2 linked regions of the Robiginitalea biformata HTCC2501 genome follow. The protein of the gene in region 2 binds, or shares a complex with, the protein of the main gene of each other region. Links are inferred from orthologs where the notes say so. Each region holds a gene or a part of one and is shown on either strand. Other genes may lie near its edges.

Evidence for each region.
Region 1: the proteins of secA (region 2) and secY are in contact, whole or in part, in a crystal structure (PDB 3DIN), measured with the Thermotoga maritima proteins. The link is inferred for Robiginitalea biformata HTCC2501 from one-to-one orthologs. Residues at the interface, in WP_004082002.1 of Thermotoga maritima: Glu261, Ala262, Arg263, Lys300, Ala301, Arg302, Thr303, Ile304, Ile305, Leu323, Tyr324, Asp325, Pro326, Val329, Ser330, Tyr333, Ile336, Lys340, Phe345, Val349, Glu363, Phe364, Tyr374, Ser375, Gly376, Gly377, Glu393, Ile395, Thr482, Ser483; in WP_004081795.1 of Thermotoga maritima: Glu108, Gly109, Glu110, Glu111, Ala236, Glu237, Arg238, Arg239, Ile240, Thr241, Ile242, Gln243, Tyr244, Ala245, Arg246, Arg247, Val248, Thr249, Gly250, Arg251, Arg252, Val253, Tyr254, Gly256, Ala257, Ser258, Thr259, Tyr260, Leu261, Pro262.

The regions. Positions count from the first base shown.
Region 1 is NC_013222.1:1,471,849-1,475,056, reverse strand. Bases 113-3,001 are described here. They hold secY (preprotein translocase subunit SecY), read right to left. Parts: upstream 2,283-3,001; coding sequence 942-2,282; downstream 113-941. Other genes in these bases: rpsE (30S ribosomal protein S5), read right to left, coding at 2,950-3,001; rpmD (50S ribosomal protein L30), read right to left, coding at 2,759-2,938; rplO (50S ribosomal protein L15), read right to left, coding at 2,294-2,746; infA (translation initiation factor IF-1), read right to left, coding at 723-938; ykgO (type B 50S ribosomal protein L36), read right to left, coding at 593-709. Also shown: more of rpsK, read right to left, coding at 1-112; more of rpsE, read right to left, coding at 3,002-3,208. UniProt on the Escherichia coli protein: The central subunit of the protein translocation channel SecYEG. Consists of two halves formed by TMs 1-5 and 6-10.
Region 2 is NC_013222.1:1,830,368-1,834,569, reverse strand. Bases 104-3,986 are described here. They hold secA (preprotein translocase subunit SecA), read left to right. Parts: upstream 104-423; coding sequence 424-3,786; downstream 3,787-3,986. Other genes in these bases: RB2501_RS08160 (sensor histidine kinase), read left to right, coding at 3,964-3,986; RB2501_RS08170 (DUF2795 domain-containing protein), read left to right, coding at 104-213. Outside these bases: more of RB2501_RS08170, read left to right, coding at 1-103; more of RB2501_RS08160, read left to right, coding at 3,987-4,202. UniProt on the Escherichia coli protein: Required for protein export, interacts with the SecYEG preprotein conducting channel.

The sequences.
Region 1 (3,208 bases), 360 kb from region 2 along the record:
GCATAAGGCGTGTTTTTCTTGGAGCCGCGGAATCCCATCTTCCCGGCAGACGCCCAGGAAATCACATCCCCTTTCTTATTGGTCAGGGAGATGATGATGTTGTTAAAAGAAGCCGTGATATGGGCTTCCCCGGTGGATTCAACCGCCACCTTGCGTTTCTTGGTCGACTTGGCCGCCTTAGCGCCCTTTGATCCTGTCTTTGCCATAATCTGCTATTACTTGGTAGCTTTCTTCTTGTTGGCTACGGTTTTACGCTTTCCTTTACGGGTACGCGAGTTGTTCTTGGTACGCTGGCCCCGGAGCGGCAGTCCCGACCGGTGGCGAATGCCGCGATAACATCCGATATCCATGAGTCGCTTGATGTTGATCTGCGTCTCGGAACGGAGTTCCCCTTCAATGGTAAATTCACCTACAGCTTCCCGGATGCGACCGATCTCGTCGTCGCTCCAGTCGGAGACCTTGGTATCCTCGTCCACCTTGGCTTTCTCGAGGATTTCCTTTGCCCTGCTTTTGCCAATACCGAAAATGTAGGTAAGGGCAATCACGCCTCTCTTTTGTTTTGGGATGTCTACCCCTGCGATTCTAGCCATAGTTACCCTTGTCTTTGTTTAAATCTAGGATTCTTCTTGTTGATTACGTACAGTCGCCCTTTGCGCCGTACGATCTTGCATTCGGCGCTGCGTTTCTTTATGGATGCTCTTACTTTCATCTTGTCCGTTTCTTTAGTATCTGTATGTGATTCTGGCTTTGGTCAGGTCGTAGGGGCTCATTTCAAGCTTTACCTTGTCCCCGGGCAGCAATTTGATGTAGTGCATACGCATCTTGCCCGAAATATGAGCCGTCACCACGTGACCGTTCTCCAATTCCACGCGGAACATGGCGTTGGAAAGCGCTTCTATTATCGATCCGTCTTGTTCTATCGGAGCTTGCTTGGCCATATATTATGCTACTTTTCTGTTCTTACCTGTTTTCATCAGGCCGTCGTAATGGCGGTTGAGCAGGTAGGAATTTACCTGTTGCACCGTATCGATAGCCACCCCGACCATGATGAGCAGGGAGGTGCCGCCGTAGAACAGCGCCCAACCGGCCTGCATATCCATCAGCTTCACCACCACCGCCGGCAATACGGCCAGCAGGGCCAGGAATACCGAGCCGGGCAGCGTGATGAGCGACATCACCTTGTCCAGGAAATCGGCGGTTTCCTTTCCGGGGCGGATGCCCGGGATAAAGCCGCCGCTGCGTTTCAGGTCGTCGGCCATTTTATTGGTCGGGACCGTGATTGCGGTATAGAAATACGTAAAGATGATGATCAGCAGGGCAAACAGGATATTGTAATACAATCCGAAAATGTCCTGGAAGTTCACTTCCATCCACTGTCCAACAGCTGTTTCGTTAAACGTGCTTCCGATCAAACCGGGCGCAAACATAATCGCCTGCGCAAAAATAATGGGCATCACCCCGGAAGCGTTCAGCTTCAGCGGGATATACTGACGGGAGCCCATAACGTTTTTTTCATATCCCCCGGAGGCGGATCGGCGGGCGTACTGCACCGGGATGCGGCGGGTCGCCATCACCAGCAGTACGCTGGCGAGGATCACCACAAACCAGAGGATCAGTTCCACCAGGATCAGCATCGGGCCGCCGTTGCCGTTAAGGCGGGAGGCCGATTCCTGCAGGAAGGCCTGCGGCAGCGTGGCGATGATCCCGATCATGATCAGCAGGGAAATCCCGTTGCCGATTCCCTTGTCGGTAATCTTTTCACCCAGCCACATGGCAAAGACGCAACCGGTTACCAGGATAACCACGGAAGGCACCATAAAGCTGAGGCCTTTGCCCAGCAGGAATGCGCTGTCCGGAACCCCCAGGGCCCCGAGGCTATAGAGGTAGGTCGGTGCCTGGATAATACAGATGGCGATGGTGAGCCATCGGGTTATCTGGTTTTTGGTCTTCCGGCCGCTTTCGCCTTCCTTATCGAGTTTCTGCAGGTAGGGAATCGCGATCCCCATGAGCTGCACCACGATGGAAGCCGAGATATACGGCATAATCCCCAAGGCAAAAACCGAGGCGTTGGCAAAGGCCCCGCCGGTAAATGCATTCAGGATACCGAGGATGCCCTGCTCCGTATTCGACGACAGTTCGGCCAGCTGGGAGGTGTCGATCCCGGGGAGCACCACCTGGGCCCCGAAACGATACACCAGCAGCAGACCGAGCGTAATCAGGATACGGGACCTGAGCTCTTCGATCTTCCAGATATTCGTTATGATCTCAAAAAATTTCTTCATATCTGGCTCGCTTATAAACTTATTGCCTCACCGCCGGCAGCCTCGATGGCCGCTTTGGCACTGGCCGTAAATTTATGAGCAGTGATTTTCAGGGGGGCCTTCAATTCGCCCCGACCCATAATTTTCACCAGGTCGTTTTTGTGCGCCAGGCGAAGCTCAACGAGGTTATCCACATTGACTTCCTTTTTGATCGTACCGCTGTCCGCCAATTCCTGGAGGGTGTCCAGGTTGATGCCGCGGTATTCCACGCGGTTCATATTGGTGAAACCGAACTTGGGCACACGGCGCTGAAGCGGCATCTGCCCGCCTTCGAACCCGATCTTCTTGGAATAGCCGGAACGGGACTTGGCCCCTTTGTGGCCCCGGGTGGCTGTACCGCCCTTACCGGAACCCTGGCCGCGACCAACGGTCTTGCCGCCCTTGTGAACAGATCCTTTTGCAGGTTTTAAATTCCCTAAATCCATACTCCCTTTCTTTTAAGCTTCTTCTGTAGAAACCAGGTGTTTTACTTTTTCAATCATTCCGAGGATGCTCGGGGAGGTGGTGTGCTCCACTTCCTGCCCGATACCTCTCAGCCCAAGGGCCTCCAGGGTCCGTTTCTGGTCCTGAGGACGCTTGATGCTGCTCTTTACTTGTCGTACTTTGATCTTAGCCATCTGTCTGCTCCTTATCCGTTGAATACTTTCTCCAGGGAAATGCCGCGCTGCTTGGCAACGGTATTCGCGTCCCGCAATTGCAGCAGGGCGTCGAATGTCGCCTTCACCACGTTGTGCGGGTTGGAAGACCCCTGGGACTTCGACAGTACGTCCTGTACGCCTACGGCTTCGAGTACGGCGCGTACCGCACCCCCGGCAATCACACCGGTACCGTGGGAAGCAGGCTGGATATAGACCCGGGCGCCCCCGTATTTGCCTTTCTGCTCATGC
Region 2 (4,202 bases):
CTAGAATTGGCATCCTATCTGAGCGATGCGCCCTGGCCGGCCACCAAGGATGAATTGATAGATTATGCCATCCGCACCGGGGCTCCCCTGGAAGTGGTAGAAAACCTTCAGTCCATGGAAGAAGAAGGCGGGGAGATCTATGAATCCATCGAAGAGATTTGGCCGGACTACCCGACGGAAGAAGATTACCTCTGGAACGAGGATGAATATTGATACAAGCGGCAAGTCGCCATCCAAAAGCCTCATCTGAGGCTTTTTTTTATGTAATTTTGGCAGCCCCGGGCGTTTCTTCCGATAATTCGGGAAACTGGAACATCTTTTGCACGATTGCGGGTGTAATTGTCCCGGGAACGGGGCCCGGATTTCCGCTCCGCCCGCCAGGGGTATCCCCGCACCGGGCGGCCCTAAAAAATACCAGATACTATGAGTTTTATCAATACGGTCCTTAAGGCTTTTGTAGGCGACAAGGCCAGTAAAGACGTCAAGGCACTCCAGCCCCTTGTCGAGAAAATCAAATCCCATGAGGCGGCCATGCAGGCGCTTACCCACGACGAACTCCGCCAGAAAACGGCCGGGTTCCGCCAGGCGATTCACGAGGGAGTAGCCGATTTACAAGAGCAGATCGAGGCGTTGAAGGCCGAGGTCGGCAACTCCACGGACATCGACCTGAATGAAAGCCTCTACGGACAGATCGACGATCTGGAGGAACAGGCCTACCAGCGAACTGAAAAAATCCTCGAGGACCTGCTGCCGGAAGCCTTTGCCGTAGTAAAGGAAACCGCCAGGCGCTTCAAGGAAAACCCGGAGATTACGGTTACCGCCAGTGAATTCGACCGGGAATTGTCCGGACGCGCGGATTACGTTAGCCTGGACGGAGAAAAAGCCGTATGGAAAAACTCCTGGGATGCAGCGGGTAAGGAAGTGACCTGGGACATGGTGCACTACGACGTACAGCTCATCGGCGGGATCGCCCTGCACCAGGGCAAGATTGCCGAAATGCAAACAGGTGAAGGGAAGACGCTGGTGGCGACCCTGCCCGTATACCTGAACGCGCTCTCCGGAAAGGGCGTCCACCTGGTGACGGTAAACGACTACCTGGCCCGTCGGGACAGCGCGTGGATGGCCCCGATATTCGAATTCCACGGGCTTTCGGTAGACTGCATCGACAAGCACCGGCCGAATTCCGAGGGACGCCGCGCGGCCTACAATGCGGATATCACCTACGGGACCAATAACGAATTCGGTTTCGACTACCTGCGTGACAACATGGCACATACCCCGGGCGACCTCGTGCAGCGCCCCCACCACTACGCCATTGTGGATGAGGTGGATTCCGTACTGATCGACGATGCCCGGACGCCGTTGATTATCTCCGGACCGGTCCCCGAGGGCGACCGGCATGAATTCAACGAGCTGCGGCCCAAGGTATCCGAACTCGTGCAGAAACAGCAGCGCTACCTGACCGGGGTGCTGGCAGAAGCCAAAAAGAAAATCGCCGAGGGCGACACCAAGGAGGGCGGCCTGCTCCTGCTCCGCGTTCACCGGGGACTCCCCAAGAACAAAGCGCTCATCAAGTACCTGAGCGAAGAGGGCATCAAACAGTTGCTGCAGAAAACCGAAAATTTCTACATGCAGGACAACAACCGGGAAATGCCCACCGTAGATTCCGAGTTGTTGTTCGTCATCGATGAGAAAAACAACCAGATTGAACTCACCGACAAGGGCATCGAATACATTTCCGGGGACCAGGAAAAGGATTTCTTCGTCATGCCGGATATCGGGAGCGAAATAGCGCGGATCGAAAGCCAGGAACTCGATATCGAGGAAGAGGCCGAGAAAAAAGAAAGCCTTTTCAAGGATTTTGCCGTAAAAAGCGAACGCATTCACACGATGACCCAACTCCTCAAGGCGTATACGCTTTTTGAAAAGGACGTGGAATACGTGGTGATGGACAACCGGGTGATGATCGTGGACGAGCAAACCGGTCGGATCATGGACGGACGCCGGTATTCGGACGGGCTCCACCAGGCCATCGAGGCCAAGGAAAACGTCAAGATTGAGGCGATGACCCAGACATTTGCCACCATCACGCTCCAGAACTACTTCCGGATGTACAACAAACTGGCCGGGATGACCGGTACAGCTGTAACCGAAGCGGGCGAATTCTGGGAAATCTACAAGCTGGATGTGGTGGAAATTCCCACCAACCGGCCTATTGCCCGGGACGACCGGCAGGACCTCATCTACAAGACCAAGCGGGAAAAATACAACGCAATCATCGACCAGGTAACCGAATTATCGCAGGCGGGGCGGCCCGTACTGATCGGTACCACCTCCGTTGAAATTTCCGAATTGCTTTCCCGCATGCTGAGTATCCGCAAGGTGGATCACAACGTCCTGAACGCCAAATTACACAAGAAAGAGGCGGATATCGTGGCCGAAGCAGGGAAACCCGGCGTGGTGACCATCGCGACGAACATGGCCGGCCGGGGAACGGATATCAAGCTGACCGAAGAGGTCAAAAAAGCCGGCGGGCTGGCCATTATCGGGACCGAACGCCACGACTCACGCCGGGTCGACCGGCAGTTGCGCGGTCGTTCCGGCCGGCAGGGAGACCCCGGGAGCTCGCAGTTCTACGTTTCCCTGGAGGACAACCTGATGCGGCTCTTCGGGTCCGAGCGGGTGGCCAAGATGATGGACCGCATGGGGCTCAAGGAGGGGGAAGTCATCCAGCACAGCATGATGACCAAATCCATCGAACGCGCCCAGAAGAAAGTGGAGGAAAACAATTTCGGCATCCGGAAACGGCTGCTGGAATACGACGATGTGATGAACGCCCAGCGGGAGGTGGTTTATAAACGCCGCCGTCACGCCCTGCAGGGCGACCGGCTGAAGGTGGATATCGCCAACATGATCTACGACACCTGCGAGGTGATTGCGGAAACGAACAAACTGGCCGGGGATTACAAGAATTTTGAATTCGAGCTGATCAAGTATTTCTCCATCACCGCGCCCATCGACGAAGCGGAATTCAATAAGCTGGGATATCAGGAAATGGCCCAGAAAATTTACGCGAAGGTTTACGAGCACTACCAGGAAAAGATGAAACGGGCCGCCGAGATCGCCTTCCCGGTAATCAAAAAGGTCTACGAGGACGACGCGAATAAATTCGAACGGATCGTGGTGCCCTTTACGGACGGGATCAAGACGCTCAACGTGGTGACCAACCTGGAAGCCGCCTATGAGAGCGGCGGGAAGCAACTGATCACCGATTTTGAAAAAAACATCACCCTTGCCATCATTGACGATGCGTGGAAGACGCACCTGCGCAAAATGGACGAACTCAAACAATCCGTCCAGCTGGCCGTTCACGAGCAGAAGGACCCGCTCCTGATCTATAAATTTGAAGCCTTTGAGTTGTTCAAGGCGATGATCGAGAAGGTGAACAAGGAGGTGGTATCCTTCCTTTTCAAGGGCGAATTGCCGTCTTCGAACACCCAGCAAATCCAGGAGGCCCGCCAGGTTCGCAAGCCGAAGGAAAACCTGCAAACCAGCAAGGAGGAAATCCCGAACAGCGACGAACTTGCAGCCCGCAACCGCGCGGCAGGCCAGACCCAGGGGCAGCGCCCGCAGGTTACGGAGACCATCGTCCGGGAGAAACCGAAAATCGGACGGAATGAGCGCGTAACCATCAAGAATATCGTTTCTGGACAGAACAAAACGCTGAAATACAAACAGGCCGAACCCCTGCTGGCCAAAGGGGAATGGGTGCTGGTGGAGGATTAAAGCCCTCCCGGCATATAGTTGTAACAGGAGCGGCCCCGGCAGGGGTCGCTTTTTTTGTGGCATTCTTTCCCCCCGTTTTGATTTTATCGCAAAACATAGCTAGCTTTACCGTGATAAAGCGCTGTTCCCAGCAATCACCCAACCTGGCCTATGTCCGAGAAGCCGATTTTCATCAAAATGAAAAAGAACGAGAAGCACCGGGAGCGGCTTCAGGACAAAACCCGGCTGTTGTTCCGGGTAAACCTAATCGCCTCGGCCTGTTGCCTGGTCTTCGCCATCCTCTGCTGGCAATTGATGGACATCGTACGGGTCATCCCGCAGGTAATGGCCGGATTCGCGGTCCTGAACGGCCTGAACCTGCTCCTCCACCGCTTCCACAACAAACTGGTAATCACCTATAATATCGCGTCGATCAT